One region of the Streptomyces sp. NPDC050625 genome, then DNA from elsewhere that is predicted to be linked to it. Evidence: riboswitches for the same ligand, from Rfam matches in the RefSeq annotation. Region 1 holds a riboswitch; the other holds the start of a gene.

Region 1 (7,641 bases):
TGGCACCGCCGGTGAGGGTCAGCCAGTCATGGTGCGGGGCACCGGCGGTGGCCGCGGGCAGCCACAGGCCGGATGTGTTCGCCTCGTCCACCACGATCGCCCCCTCCGGCAGCATGGCTCCCACAGCGGCGGCGACCGACTCACCGGTCAGATCGCCCGCGGGTGGCTCCGGCCTGGCCCGGGCCGCCGCGGCCGCAGTCGCGTGCGGCAGCAGGTCCGCCAGGTGCGCGAGGGCCTGTACGGCGTCGTCGCCCGGGCCGGCCAGGGTATGGACGTGGCAGTCGCGAGGGACGAGGAGGCCGGGTGTCTCCGGATAGGCGAAGAAGGACACCGGGGTGCGGGCGCCGACCAGCACCAGGTGCCGTAGGCCGTGGAGTTGGGCGCGAGCGCCCTCGGGCAGATACCCGAGCCGCTCGACGGTGGGCAGGCCCGCGCCGCGCTCCAGGCGCGCCGGAAAGGTCTCGCACAGCAGCCGGGCCCCGGTGGCGGCGACGCGGGCCGCCGCGCGCAGCGCCGGCGCGCGGGTGGCCGGGCCACCGAGCAGGATCGCGGTCGGTTCTCCGGAGCGCAGTGCGGCAGCGACGGCGGTCACCGTGTCGTCCGGCACGGGTGCGGGCGGCTGCAACGGCAGCGGTGGGGCCGGAGAGGCCCCGGGCGACCAGGAGATGTCGGCGGGCAGGATCAGCGTGGCCACCTGGCCGGGTGGTGCCGTAGCGGCGGCCACGGCGGCAGCGGCGTGGATACCGGCGGCCGGCGCGTCGCTGCAGCGGCATACCCAACCGGAGACGGCCCCGGCGAGCGCGTCGATGTCCGACTCGAGTGGCGCGTCGAGCGGTTTGTGGTGCGTGGCGTGGTCGCCGACGAGGTTGACCACAGGGGTGGCCGCGCGCCGCGCGTTGTGGAGGTTGGCCAGGCCGTTGCCGAGGCCCGGTCCGAGATGCAGCAGGGTGGCGGCGGGTCGGCCGGTCATCCGGCCGTAGCCGTCGGCCGCCCCGGTCGCGACGCCTTCGAACAGGCAGGGCACGGCCCTGACTTCCGGTTCCTCGTCCAGCGCGGCGACCAGGTGCATCTCGGATGTGCCCGGGTTGGCGAAGTACACCTCCACGCCGCACGCCCGCAGGGTCGCCACGACCGCTTCCGCACCGTTCACGTCTCGTCCCGTCCTCGCCTGGTGATGGTCATGCCCGTGGGGATGAGGAGCCGGCGGCTTCAGTCGAGCAGCACACCGGGATTGAGGATTCCGCCCGGGTCGAAGGCGTGCTTGATCCGGTGCATCAGCTCTACCCTGGCCGGGTCCTCCGACTCCAGGAAGTACGACTTCTTCGCCCTGCCGATCCCGTGCTCGCCGGAGACGGCGCCGCCCCGCTCCAGGCCCGCCCGGAACAGCCGCCGCAGCACCTCGTCGCGGCGGACGGGGTCCGGCTGGAAGACCGACAGGTGCACGTTGCCGTCGCCGGCGTGGCCGCAGCCGGTGACCAGCGACCCGGTGTCCTCGGCGGCTGCCTGGGCGGCGGCCAGCAGCCCGTGCAGCTCGCCGCGCGGCACGACCACGTCCACGATGTCGTCGGCACCGGCCGCCTTCGCCGTCCAGAAGGCTCGCTCACGGGCCTCGACCAGCCTCCTCGCCGTGGCCGCGGGCAGCACGAAGACGTCCACCGCGCCGTGTTCGAGCAACTGCTCACCGACCGCCTCGACATCCTCCTGGAGCCGCGTCACGGAGCGGCTCTCCAGCACGACGAGCAGATAGCCGAGCGCGGTCAGCCGCACGGACGCGGGAACGCCCAGCCCCGTCTTCTGGTCGTCCGCGATCGCCGCCATGGCCAGCAGGTCCACGTACTCCAGCGCGGCCGGCTCCAGGCCCCCGCCCGCCAGCGGCGGGACCGACCGGAAGACGTCCTCGGCCGACGCGAACGCCGCCAGTACGGTCGTGGAGTGCCGGGCCCGCGGCCGCAGCCGGAGCGTCGCCTCCGTGACCAGGGCGAGCGTCCCCTCGGAACCGACCAGGAGCTGGGCCAGGTCGTAGCCGGTGGACGTCTTGACGTACTTGCCGCCGCCGCGCACGATCTCGCCGGACGCCAGGACGGCTTCGACGGCGAGCACGTGGTGGCGGGTGACCCCGTGCCGTACGGCGTGCATCCCGCCGGCATTGGTGGCGATGGTGCCGCCGATGCTGGCGGTGGGCGCGCCGAGCCGCACGGGGTAGTGCAGGCCGGACTTGGCGGCCTCGTGGTCCAGTTGGTCCAGGGTGACACCGGGCTGTACGACGGCCACGTGGTTGACGGCGTCCACTTCCAGGATGCGGTTCATCCGCTCGAACGAGACCGTGATCCCGCCCGGCCGGGGCACACATCCCCCCGACATGCCGGTCCCCGAGCCGCGGGCGGTCACCGGGATCCCGGCCCCACCGGCGATCCTGAGCACGTCCGCCACCTCGGCGGCCGCGGCGGGCCGGACCAGGTACGCGGGCGTCTGCGGTACGGCGGTCAGCGACTCGTCACCGGCGTACTCAGGGGGGATCTCTGCCCCGGCCAGAACGTGCCGTGCTCCCACGGCGTCGGCCAGCAGCGCCTCGGTGTCCGCCATCGCACCCCCTCCTCGGCTCCCGCTCCCGCCGATCCTGGCCGCGCACCCACTCCACCGGAGGGGGCCGTCCGGCCCTTACCCAGGGCCATATGGACCGGCATGCTTTCCAAGCCGGTCCTGACACGGCGGCACAGCCCGCACGTCCCTCGCGTTCGGCCGTGCGCCGACCCGCACCGGCCCGGCAGGACATCCCGTCGGGCGGCTGCTTGCCGACGGCGGAGTGTGGCAGGATGCGGGCGACGGTGCGGAGGAACTCCGGTGCGGGCCGATGGCCCAAGTCCGGGGCGGGCCCGCCACTGTGACCGGGGAGCTGCCTCCCGCAGATGGCCACTGGCAGCCGGTGCGAGCCGGCCGCTGGGAAGGCCGGGAGTCGGCGCCGGTACCCGTGCTGTACGAGCCGGGCGCCGAGATCCGGGAGCCAGGATATTCCGGCCGTCCCGCAGCCAGGCACTACCCGCCCGGGCGCGGCCCGTTCACGGCGGCGTGGAGAACCGCCGACAGCGGAAGGAACTTCCTTCATGGTGCCCTCGTCCGGCTCCGACATGATGTCCTCGTCCGGCTCCGACACGGTGTCCTCGTCCGGCTCCGATCCAATCCGTCGGCCTGCCGCCGACCCCGCCGTCGGCCTGTTGCTGGAGCGCACCCTGGCCGCCATCACCCCTGCGGACTCCGGCGCCCGCACCGCGGCCCGTGACCGCCAGAACCACCTGACCAAGCCGCCCGGCTCGCTGGGCCTGCTGGAGGACGTGTCGGTCCAACTCGCGGGTCTGGCGGGCAGCTGCCCGCCGCCGATGCCGGAGCCGGCCGCGGTGGCCGTCTTCGCCGCCGATCACGGTGTCCACGCCCAGGGCGTCAGCGTCTGGCCGCAGGAGGTGACGACTCAGATGGTCGCCAACTTCCTGGCCTCCGGCGCCGCGGTGAACGCCCTGGCCGCTCAGACCGGAGCCAGGGTGGTCGTGGTGGACGTGGGTATCGTGACTCCGGTGTCGGCCTCGGACACGACCCCGGGCATGCTGCTGCGCCGCCGGGTCCGCGCCGGAACCGCGGACATGACCGGCGCTCCGGCCATGACCCGTCAGGAGGCGATCCACGCCATCGAGGTCGGCATCGGCGTCGCCGCGGAACTCGTCGACGACGGCTCCCGCTGCCTGCTCACCGGCGACATGGGCATCGCCAACACGACCGCGTCCGCGGCACTGATCGCCGCGTTCACCGGTGCGGACCCGGACGACGTGACCGGTCACGGAGCGGGAATCGACGACACGGCCCGACGGCACAAGGTGGGGGTGGTGCGCAGGGCTCTGGAGCTGCACCGGCCGGACCCGCACGACCCGGTCGGGGCGGTGGCGGCGGTCGGCGGCCTGGAACACGCGGCGATCGCCGGGTTCGTGCTGGGCGCCGCCGCGCGCCGGGTCCCGGTGATCCTGGACGGGGTGATCGCCTCGTCGGCGGCTCTGGTCGCGGCCGCGCTGTCCCCTGATGCCCTGGCCGCCTGTGTGGCCGGACACCGCTCGGTCGAGCCCGGGCACAGCATCGCCCTGCGGCACCTCGGCCTGCATCCGCTGGTCGACCTGGGGCTGCGGCTCGGTGAGGGCACCGGTGCCGTGTTGGCCCTGCCACTCGTGCAGGCGGGGGTGCGTGCCTTGCGCGACATGGCCACATTCGACTCCGCGGAGGTCTCGAGCAAGCACAGCTGAATCAGCCTGCGGGACTCGGGCGCCGCCTGGGTCCCGTCGGGCCGCCTGTTCTGCCGAGTTGTACCGGACCTGGGGGTGGATGGCACGAAATATGGTTACGGTATCGTAGGTTACGGAACCGTAAGTACGCGTTCCGGACCCGGCTACCATCCTTGCGAGGACCCATGAGCACACCCCGGACGAGGGCCGACCTCCCCTGGCTGATCCAAGGTGGAATGGGGGTGGGGGTGTCCGGCTGGCGCCTGGCTCGTGCCGTCGCGCGTACCGGGCAGTTGGGTGTCGTCTCCGGTACCGCCCTGGACACGCTGCTCATCCGGGTGCTGCAGAGCGGTGACCCGGGCGGCCACCTGAGGCGGGCGCTGGCCGCCTTCCCCGTACCGGAGCTTGCCGATTCCATACGGGAGCGCTACTTCGTCGAGGGCGGGATCGGTGCCGGCGAGCGGTTCGCGGCCACACCCCGGCTGACGGCTGACGAAGCGTGCCCGGCCCGGTCGCTGACCGTCGTGGCCAACTTCTGTGAGGTGTGGCTCGCCCGGGAAGGCCACGAAGGGCCGGTCGGCATCAACTACCTGGAGAAGGTCCAACTCGCCACGGTCCCCGCCATGTTCGGCGCGATCCTGGCCGGCGTGGACCACGTACTGGTCGGTGCGGGCATTCCCGCACAGATCCCGGGCATCGCGACCCGGCTCGCCCAACTGCAGCCCGTCACCGCGCGATTGGACGTCGATGGTGACGACAAGCCCGTAGAGCTGCGCTTCGACCCGGCCTCAGTGCTGTGCGGAGCACAGCCGGGGCCCCTGCGCCGTCCCGACGTCCTGGCCATCGTCTCGCTGCCGGCCCTGGCGTCGTATCTGAACCGTTCCCCGGAGACCACTCCGGACGGCTTCGTCGTCGAAGGTCACCGTGCCGGCGGGCACAGCGCGCCGCCGCGCGGTCCGATGCGCCTGGACGAGCAGGGCGATCCCCTCTACGGCCCCCGGGACACCCCTGACTTCGCGAAGATGGCCGCCCTCGGCCTGCCCTTCTGGATCGCCGGCGGCCAGTGCGGACCGGACCAGCTTCGCCGGGCGAGGGAAGCGGGCGCGGCGGGCGTCCAACTCGGCAGTGTCTTCGCGCTCTGCGAAGAGTCCGGCCTTGATCCGCAGTTGCGGCGGGAGCTGGTCGAGCGCGAGCTTCGCTCCGCACTGACCGTGCGCAACGATCCTGCGGCCTCTCCGACCAGTTTTCCGTTCAAGGTCGCCGACCTGCCGGGCACGTTGGCCGACCCCCGCGTGAGCTCGGCGCGCCCCCGGGTCTGCGACCTCGGCTATCTGCGCACCCCCTACCGCACCGAGCACGGCGCCATCGGCTATCGCTGCCCGGCGGAGCCCGGCGCGATGTACGTCCGCAAGGGCGGTGCCGCCGAGCAGACCGAAGGACGGCAGTGCCTGTGCAACGGGCTGCTGGCCGCCGTCGGGCTCGGGCAGCGCCGTCCGCACGGCATGGTGGAGCCCCCCATCGTCACCATCGGCCAGGATCTCGGCTTCCTGCCGCGGATCGCCCCCCAAGGACAGCCGTACAGCGCGGAGTCGGTGGTGCGATGGCTGTCCGCGGGCCTGGCGGAAGTATCCGTGTGAGCGGTAGGCCCAGCAGGCCGGGAAATCGAGCGCACCCTCAACTGGTGTGACAGCCATTCGTGGGCTACTGCCCCCGTTCCGGCCTCAGCGTGAGCGCGTACCGGTGGCATGGGCGTACGCGGCGCGGATGGAGGCCGGTACGTGGCCGCTGCGGCCCCAGTTCAGGGAGTAGCCGTGCTCAGTGACCCAGGTGAGGATGAGGTCGACATCGGGGTCCGGGTCCGGGCCGAGCGGGCCGCGGACCGTGTAGGCGGGCAGCGGTGCGCGCATCACACTGCTTTGGGGCAGGCACAGGCCGAAGTGCTGCCCGAGCACGGTGAGCGTGAGACTGTTGCCGCTCATGGCCGAGCCCGTCGGCGCAGCCTGGTGACTCGTCCCGTCAGGGGTCAGGACGCCGCCCGCAACGAGTGCCGGCAGCAGTTGGTCCGGATCCTGGCCCCAGCTGCGCAGGCGGGTGACCCGTCATCGACACGTACCGGACGACGTCGACACCACCGCGTGATGCCGTGACCGCCAGATCGTCCCGCGTGGGGTCGGTCAGGTGCAGCACCGCGTACGACCAGGCGCCACATGCCGCAACCCGCACCACATCGCTGGGGCCGGTCTGCGAGCGATGGAGGAGGAAGGTGACTTCGGGGCGCGAACACCACGCTGTCCAGCCCCTCGTCCTGGTCGGCCAGCCATCCGATTCCCTCACACACAGGCACCCCCCACAGGCACTGCGAAGACGAACGCCAGGCAGCGTATCCAGGGCAACTGACAATCGCTGCCGTTCAACTGGACAGGCGCAGGGCGGCCTGCCGGCCGACTTCGGTGAGGTTCGTGTCGATGGTGGTGAGCGGTGGGCGGCAGGCCAGGGCCATGGTGTCCCAGTTGTCGTACCCTACGATCGCCCCCTGGCCGGGACGTCCTGCCCGCGCTCGCGCAGGGCGAACGCCGGGACCCCGCAGGGCACTTCGGTCGTCCAGGCGGCGTCCACCACCGGCACGTCATCCCGGCCCGCGACGGCTTCTACAAGATCGCCAACTACAACAGGAAGCTCACGTCGCGCTGAGCCTCCCATCCTGGGGCCCCGTCGGCAGGCACATCGTCGGCGTGTACGGTGAGCGAACGCGAACGGCGCGGCAGCGCTCAGATCGTCCGGCACAGGCGGGCCGCGTCCAGCATCGCGGCGTGGACGTTCCTGCTCGCCACCGCATCCCCTATGCGGAACAGCTGGAAAGCGCCGGCCTCGTTGCGGATGGCCGACTGCGGTTGACGAGCAAGGAGGTTCGCCAGGTCGACGGCTCCCAGATTGGTCGAGGAACCGAGCAGTGCGTCGTAGAGCTCCTGGACCGGATCGGTACCCATCTCGGCCACGACGGCATCGAAGGTACGGCGCTCACGGAACTCGAAGCCGTCCACACCGAGTTCGACCTCCAAGCCCTCCCCGGTCCTGACGACCCCGTGGAGCCGTCGGAAAACGGTGACCGCGACGCCGTTCTCCGCAAGCGAGTTGACGTAGCCGGATGCCGTGAGTGACCCGACGTCGGGCGAGAGTGTTCGCTCGGGTGTGACGATCTCGACGGTGGCGCCTCCTGCGACGAGGGCCTCCACCGCGTCGAGCGCCTGGTTGCCGCCGTGGTCGTCGTAGACCAGCACATGTCCCCGCGGCCGTCGCGCCCCGGTGAGGACGTCCCAGGTGTCGTGGACCAGATCGGCCCCGGGAACGCGGGGTGTCGCCGGAGTACCGCCGGTCGCGACGA
Region 2 (7,641 bases), on a different contig from region 1:
AAGTAGTCGGTCTCGGACTCGAACGGCGCGAACACCGTCGGCCCGGCTCCCTGACTCCACAGGCCGTTCTCGTCGGCGTCCAGGCCCAGGCAATCGCGGTACCACGCGCTCAGCGCCGCCGGGTCGGCGGCCCGCATGAAGTAACCACCGATTCCAAGCACACGTTCCATGCCGCCATCTTGCCAGGACTGCGGGCTGTCGGTGTGGATGCCGGTCGGCATCCTCATGGTCCTCGCCGTGACGGCCCTGCACGGCACGATGACCAAGGATTCAGCGTGGGCATGGGCACCGCCGTCTACGTCGTTATGCTCAACGCCCTGTGATCGTCCCGAGGAGAAGCAACCGTTGAAGCCCGGCAGCTACTACGAGCGGATGGACGACCACCGCTACAAGCCCACCCCGCACGTCGGCGGCGCCTGGGCCTCGGACGAACAGCACTTCAGCCCGCTCGGCGGCCTCGTCGTGCACGCGATCGACCGCCATCTGGCCGCGCGCCCCGGCTCCGGGCTGCTGCTGTCGCGCATCAGCTACGACATCCTCGGGCGGCTCGCCCTCGACGAGTGCGAGGTCCGGGTGGAGACCGTGCGCCCCGGCCGCACCATCGAACTCCTCGAAGCGGTCGTACGGATCGCCGACCGCCCGGTGGTCCGCGCCCGCGCCTGGCTGCTCGCGGCGCTTGACACCACCGCAGTGGCAGGAGGCCCGGGCGAGCGGCTCGCCCCGCCGGAGAGCCTCGCCGCGTGGCCGATGGCCGACGTGTGGCCGGGCGGCTACATCGCCTCCCTGGACGTCCGCCCGGTCGGCCCACCCCGGCCGGGCCGCACCACGGCCTGGGTCTCCACCCCGCTCGCCCTCGTCGCCGAAGAGCCGAGCAGTCCGCTCGCGTCCTACCTCGCTCTCGTCGACACGGCCAATGGCATCGCCGTACGACAGCCGCCCAGCGAGTGGATGTTCCCCAACGTCGACCTGACCGTCCACCTGCACCGCCGGCCCCGGGGCAACTGGACGGGCTTGGACACCACCGTCACCTTCGGCCCCACCGGCCAGGGCCTGACCAGCACCGTCCTGCACGACGTCGACGGCCCCGTCGGCCACGCCCAGCAGATCCTGACCGTCCGCCCCCAGCCGGATCGCTGAGCCGCCGCGGGCAGGCGGGATCCGCTTCTGCCGGCACCGTGCCGCAGGACGTCGCGAGAGGGCCCCCGGATGGTTCCGAAGGGCCCTCTTGAGTCCCGAAGGGATCAGTGCGCGGCTGGAACCGTCCGCGGGGACGAGGCTGTCGCGGGCTTGGGATTGAGCATCCGCTCGGCCAACTCGCCGAAGACGAGACCGAATCCGACCCACAGCACCGTCTGGATGGCCAGCGCGGAGAGCCGGAACCGCCACAGCAGGGTCGCCGGGAAGTCCTTCGGTACCTCGTTGATGACGGGCAGGAACGCGAACGCGAGCCCGATGGCGACGGCGAAGGCCGCCACCGCGGCGACGCTCGCGTACCAGGTGCCCAGCGAGGGCGCGAGCCGCTTGCCCAGGATGGTGGCGGCGATCGCGAGGAGGACGCTGAGCGCCATCATCAGGAAGTACAGGGTGGTGCGCTTGCTGATGGTGTCGGGGTCGCCCACGGAGGGCGGATTGGCGGGGTACTTGAGGAACGGCACGACGTACACGGCGAGCAGTGCGCAGCCGGACAGCAGCAGCGCGGTCGCCCGGGGGCTGAACCGGCCGACGCGGCCGAGTGCGAAGCAGAACGCGAGCGCCGCGATGCCGCCGAAGGCGACCCCGTAGACCAGGACGCCGGTGGCGAGTCCGGCGGTGGACTGCAGGGAGCGGGAGACGACCTCCATCTCGTGCTCGTGCGAGTGCGCCTCCTCGAAGCCGATCGCGTTGTCGACACTCGGCTCACCGAGGAAGTAGGCGACGACGAGGGCGAGCACGCCGGCGGCCAGGCCGGCGAGCATGCCCCGTACGAGGAGGTTTCTTACGGTTGTGGAGTTCATGGTTGTGCGGCGCCCCTCGCGTCAGTGGCAGGGGAAACCGAGCAGATGGCGGGCGTCGTGCACCCACTCGTGGACGTCCGTGCCGTTGATCACGGAGGTGGCGCCCTGCTCGGCGCCGACGAAGTACAGCAGGACCAGCATCAGGATGCCGAAGAAGACCGCCCAGGGTGCTATCGCCTTCAGCGGCAGCGTGGCGGGAACGACGGGGGTGGTGGCTGTCGGCTGGGCGACGGTCTGCGCCATGGCAGGGCCTCCTCTGGGAGTTCGCGTCCCATCTCGGTGGTGCATGGGACGACGGCCACGGGTCTGACTCACGAAACGCCCCAGGGGCCCTTCGAATACAGTGGCGCGACCGTGCCGGACTCCCACCGGCTTCCGTCTCGCCGTCGTCGATATCGCACCGACGGTACCGCGTGTCGGGGACACGGCCAAGACCGCACCCACCAGGCGTGATCTTCCTCTCCCGACGGGCGGTCCGGTGCGGGGCGTGGGGTCAACTCCCCGTCAGGTGTGGCAGGTGGGGGATCGGGGTCACGGGGAGCGTGGCCGGGATGCGCTCCAGGACGCCGCCCGCGAAGACGTCGTACAGGGGCAGTGTCTCCAGGTGCACATAGCCGATGTGGCAGTCGCAGGCGGCGAGTGGGCAGGGGCGGGGGCGCAGGGCGGTGCGGTAGGAGCCGTCGTAGAGGTTGCCGAGCGGGGTGGGCACGAAGTGGCAGCGGCGGACGGTGCCTTCGCCGTCGACGGAGATCACGGAGTCGCCGGTGCGGCAGGGCAGTCCCGCGCTCGTGTGCGGGTGCCTGCTGTACGGGAAGAGCGGGTCCAGGGCCGTCCACCGGTCGGCCTCCACGTCGGTGTACCGGTGTCCCTCGGCGGCGTTGACCCACAGGTAGACGTGCTCGGGCAGGTCGGCGCGCAGGCGCCGGGCCGCGTCGAGGTGGTCGGGCAGACCGACGATGCCGACGCTGAAGCGGATGCCGCGCTCGGTCAGTTCGCGGCATTTGGTGAGGAAGCGGTCGTACGGGGTCTGTCCGGGGTGGTAGGTGCACCACAGGGCCAGCGTGTCGCGGTCGGCCTCGGCGAGCCAGTCGGTACGGCAGCTGAGGTTGGTCTGGATCGCCACGCGCCGGATGTGCGGCAGGTGGGACAGGTCGGCGAGGGTGCGCCGGTACCAGGAGCGGACCAGGCCCTCTCCCCAGGGGGTGAACAGGATGGACAGGCGGTCGCCGGTCTGCTGCCGGGCCCAGGCGGCGAAGCGCTCCAGACAGGCGCGGTCCGCGCGCAGTTGGGCGCCGGTGTCGCGCCGCTTGGCGAACGGGCAGTAGGGGCAGTCGTAGTCGCAGGAGGCGAGGGGGCCCCGGTAGAGGAGGGTGAGGTCCATGGCGGGCCGCTCACTTCCTCTCGTAGGCGGCCATGGCGGCCCGGACCGCCGGGGAGAACAGGTCGGGGCCGATCGCATCGGAATGAGCGACTCCCTCGGGGGTGAGCCTGAGGGTGCCGGGGTCGTCGGTCAGCCAGCCCCGGTCGGCGAAGCGGGCGAGTTCGGGGCCGAAGTGGTCGGCGGGGGTGGTGCCGAAGCGGGCACGGTAGTCGTCGAGGCGCAGGCCCTCCGCCTGGAGCAGGGACTGCAGGAGGTGCCGGCGGCGGGCCTCGTCGGTGTCGATGGGGCGGCCGTACTCGGCGTGGGCGAAGTCGCCGGCCGGGCGGGACACGTAGTCGTCGATGATCGCGCGTATCTCGTGCATGCCCACGGCGTAGTCGAAGGAGTAGTGCAGACCCGCCGTGTAGGAGCGGGCGCCGCAGCCGAGGCCGATCATCCCGTCGGTCTGGCAGGCGTAGTCGTCGGCGCCCTGGGGCGGGGCGTCGGTGCGGCGGAACATGCGCATGGACTGCTGGGTGTAGCCGTGCGCGAGGAGGTGGTCGCGGCCGACGCGGTACAGGCGCAGCCGCTGTTCGTCCCAGGCGGGGTCGGGGCCGCTGCCGCGTCGGCCCAGGCCGGTCAGGGGGCGGACGTAGAGGGGGTAGAGGTAGAGCTCCTCGGGGCGCCAGGCGAGGGCCGCGTCCAGGGAGTGCAGCCAGGTCCGTTCCGTCTGGCCGTCGATGCCGTAGATGAGGTCGATGTTGAGGACGGGAATGCCGGCGTCACGGATGCGGGCGAGGGCCGACTCCACGTCGGCGCGGCGCTGCGGGCGTACGGCGGCGCGGGCCTCGGAGTCGACGAAGCTCTGCACGCCCAGGCTCAGCCGGGTGGTGCCGCGGTCGGCGAGGACCGTGAGCCGGTCGGCGGTGGCGGTGGCCGGGGAGGCCTCGACCGACAGCGGGACGGCGTTGAGGTCGGCGCCCATGCGGTGTTCGGCGATGTCACACAGCCGTTCGAGCTCGGTGGCGGTGAGGAAGGTCGGGGTGCCGCCGCCGAAGGCCGCCGTGGCGAAGCGGACCTCGTCCGTGTCCCCGAGCGCTTCGCGTACGGCCCCCGCCTGGCGCTCCAGGGCGTCCAGGTAGGCGCCGGTCAGGCCGTCGGGGGCGCCGATGCGGGTGAAGAGGTTGCAGAAACCGCAGCGGACTTCGCAGAAGGGGATGTGGAGGTAGAGGGAGAGGGTGTCCTTGGGTTCGGCCGCCCAGAGGGTGTTCAGCAGGGGGCGGTCGTGGAGCCGGCGGTAGGCGGTCTTGTGGGGGTAGGCGTACACGTAGCTCTGGTAGGGGCTGGTCGCCGTCGTCTGCTCGGCGGTGGTCATCGGGCGGCCTCCGTCGGGCGGGACGCGGGGTCCAGGACGAAGTGCGCGTAGGGCACGGTCCAGACGGACTCGTGGCCGAGGCGGTGTCCGGTGTATCCGTCGTCGCCGTAGGCGGTGCCGTGGTCGGAACAGACGACGGCGAAGCAGCGGCGTCTGCTGCTCGCGGCGGCGAAGAGCCGTCCGATGTGCCGGTCCACGTACTCCAGGGCGGCGGCGTGCGTGGCGCGGGTGTCCCCGGCCTCGCGGGTCGCGCCGGGCAGGTGGAACCAGTTCGGCTGGTGCAGGGCGGACACGTTGACGAAGAGGAACAGCCGTTGTTCCGTGGGCAGTTCGCGTACGACGTGTTCGGCGCACGCCACCTGGTTCTCGAAGGAGCGGGGGTCGGTCACGCCGAACTCCGGGGCCCAGTGGGACTCGTGGAATAGGCCGGGCAGCACCGAGCCCAGCGGGCCGAGCTTGTTGAAGAAGCCCACGCCTCCGATGCACACGGTGCGATAGCCCACCTCGGCGAGGCCGGAGACGAGATCCGGGGTGTCGTAGACGAAGGTCCCCGCGGCGGTGGTCTCGCTGCCCGCGAAGCCCGCCGCGAACAGGCGCGGATGCGGGCCGGGGGCGGCCGGGGTGGGCAGGAAGCCCGCGAAGATCGCCTGGTGGGAGGCGTAGGTGAAGCTGCCCGGGGCGTGGCGCTTCTCCCAGCGGCCGCCGGGGAGGTGACGGGCCAGGTTCGGTAGGCGGCCCGCCGCGGCCAGTTCGGCCGCGACGTCGTGGCGGAGGGTGTCGAGGGTGACGAGGAGGATGTCGTGGCTGCCGACGATCTCGTTCATGTCTGGCGTATGCGGAACATACGACTCATACGACTCATGCGGCTCACCAGGCGCTTGAGGCGCGGTGGGGGTGCTCCGGGGCGGGAGCGGCTCAGGCGTCGGGGCGGGCGAGGGCATGCGGGTTTCCTTCTCTGTACTGGTGGTGCGAAGAGGAGGCCGGCCGGTCCGGGGCGAAGCGGCGCAGCGCGGCGGCCACCTGGGTGGCGTAGGTGTCGAGGCCCTCGGCGCCGCTGCCGGGCAGGCCGGTGAGGCCCGGCAGCAGGTCGCCGAACGCGTTCACCTCGCCCACCGCGGCTCGGCGCCAGCCCACGGCGGGCAGCAGATCGACGCCGACGCAGAGTGTGCGCGGGAAGCAGGCCGCGGCCCGCTCGCACACGTCGAGCAGATCGGTCCAGCGCGCGCCCGCCGCCTCGACGGCCTGCCGGGCCGCGTCGAGATCGCCCCGGCGGCCGCCGAGGTGGAGATTGGTCAGGGGTGAGCGGCTGGTGCGGACGACCGCGTGGGTGGCACGGCCGGCCACGACGACGACCCGCAGGTCGGCCGCGCGCCCCTCCTGGGAGGCCTTCGGCAGCCAGCGCTCCAGATGCAGCCCGTCCGGGGCGAGCGCGTCGACGACGGCCGCGATGTCCGCCTCGCGTTCGTAGCGGCGCACCTTGAGGGAGTTGTAGAGGCGGCCGTCCGGCGCGCGTTCCACGGATGTGGTCGCCCTGATCCGGCCGCCGCCGCCCGACTCCACGGCGAGCACGCCCGAAGCGGACGAACCATGCGCGGGTTTGACGAACAGCCGGGGCATGCGGTGTTCCCGCATCAGCGCCCGTACGTCGTCCCAGCCGCGCACCGGTGCGGCTTCCGGCCCCGAGGTGGGCGAGTCGGGCACCGACACGCCGGCCGCGTCGAGCACGGCGTGGCAGCGCCGCTTGTCGAAGAGGACGGGGAGGTCGGCCGGGTCGTCGAGCCGGATGCCGCCGCGCAGTCCGCGCAGCGCGGTCATGAACCCGGCGTACCAGCGTGCCGAACCCTCGACCCGGGTGGGGTCCTCGGCACCGCGCAGCAGCCTGTCGACCTCGGCGTTCTCACCGGGCGAGTCGATCCGGACGATCTCCTCTGCCCCGAACTCGGTCCCGAACTCGGTCCCGAACTCGGCCCCGAACTCGGCCCCGGCCCCGGCTCCGCCCGCGCGCAGCACGTCGGTCCAGGCGACGACGCGCGGAGCGGCGAGTCCGGCCGCGCGCACCGCGTCCCCGAAGAGGGTGACACGGCGGTTCTCGGGGTTGCCCACGACCACGAAGCGCGGTCCCGGGTCATTCGCCGACGGCGACATACCGTGCCTCGGGGTTGTACGAGCTGCGGGGCGCCGGAGTGAGTACGAGGTCGACTCCGTGCGGCTCCAGCGTTTCGCGCAGGCGCTGGGCCAGTTCGTCGCTCAGGAAGTTGTACCGCAGGTCGAGAGCGCGCAGATGGGTCAGGGGCTGACCCGACAGGAGCGCGCCCGCGCCCTCGTCCCCGAGGGTGCCCATGCTGAGGTCGAGAGACGTGAGGCCCGCGACGACAGGTGCCTGGGCCACCGCGGCGGCCACGGCGTCCTGGATGTCGCTGTTCTTCACCCCCAGGTGCCGCAGTTCGGTGCAGTGGCCCAGCGCGGTGAGGAGCGCGGTGACGTCCTCGGCCTCGCAGTCGCCGCCGAAATCGGGCGTGCCCAGCCACAACTCCAGGTGGCGCAGGGCCGGGAACGTGCAGGCGGCCAGGGCCCGAACGGGCTGCGCGGGCATCCCCCCGGACTCGATGCGCAGGGTGCGCAGCCGGTCGTGGCGCACGGGCTCGATGACCAGCCCCTCCCCTCCGCGTACCCCGATCTCCTCCAGTTCGGGCCAGGCGCGCAGGACGCGGGACAGGTGACCCTGGCGGATCCAGGAGATCTCGGTCTCCTCGGACTCGACGTCCGCGAGGAACAGGGCGCGCAGCCGCGGGAACCGATGTGCCTCGGCCGTGAGCAGGTCGAGGACGGGGTCGATGCCGTGTTCGTCCCACGACTGCCACCAGGCGCCGATGACGAGCGCGGTGACCTCCTCGGCGCGGACCTGGTCGAGG

Evidence for each region. Region 1 has a riboswitch for cobalamin ahead of cobT (nicotinate-nucleotide--dimethylbenzimidazole phosphoribosyltransferase). Riboswitches for the same ligand answer to the same signal wherever they lie in the genome.
Region 2: another riboswitch for cobalamin. It lies ahead of AB0I54_RS22400 (CbtB-domain containing protein); the one in region 1 lies ahead of cobT (nicotinate-nucleotide--dimethylbenzimidazole phosphoribosyltransferase).

Annotation. Positions count from the first base shown of each region.
Region 1 is NZ_JBFAIQ010000008.1:222,297-229,937, reverse strand. Features, by position in the region: gene AB0I54_RS21360 (acetolactate synthase large subunit) at 1-1,150, opposite strand, end outside; gene AB0I54_RS21355 (FAD-binding oxidoreductase) at 1,210-2,583, opposite strand; cobalamin riboswitch at 2,831-3,012, shown strand; gene cobT (nicotinate-nucleotide--dimethylbenzimidazole phosphoribosyltransferase) at 3,102-4,280, shown strand; gene AB0I54_RS21345 (nitronate monooxygenase) at 4,445-5,896, shown strand; gene AB0I54_RS21340 (hypothetical protein) at 5,981-6,238, opposite strand; gene AB0I54_RS21335 (FAD-dependent oxidoreductase) at 7,028-7,641, opposite strand, start outside.
Region 2 is NZ_JBFAIQ010000009.1:127,644-135,284, forward strand. Features, by position in the region: gene AB0I54_RS22385 (VOC family protein) at 1-170, opposite strand, end outside; gene AB0I54_RS22390 (thioesterase family protein) at 373-1,137, shown strand; gene AB0I54_RS22395 (CbtA family protein) at 1,242-1,994, opposite strand; gene AB0I54_RS22400 (CbtB-domain containing protein) at 2,016-2,237, opposite strand; cobalamin riboswitch at 2,273-2,414, opposite strand; gene AB0I54_RS22405 (STM4011 family radical SAM protein) at 2,488-3,375, opposite strand; gene AB0I54_RS22410 (STM4012 family radical SAM protein) at 3,386-4,729, opposite strand; gene AB0I54_RS22415 (STM4013/SEN3800 family hydrolase) at 4,726-5,553, opposite strand; gene AB0I54_RS22420 (STM4014 family protein) at 5,645-6,874, opposite strand; gene AB0I54_RS22425 (STM4015 family protein) at 6,855-7,641, opposite strand, start outside.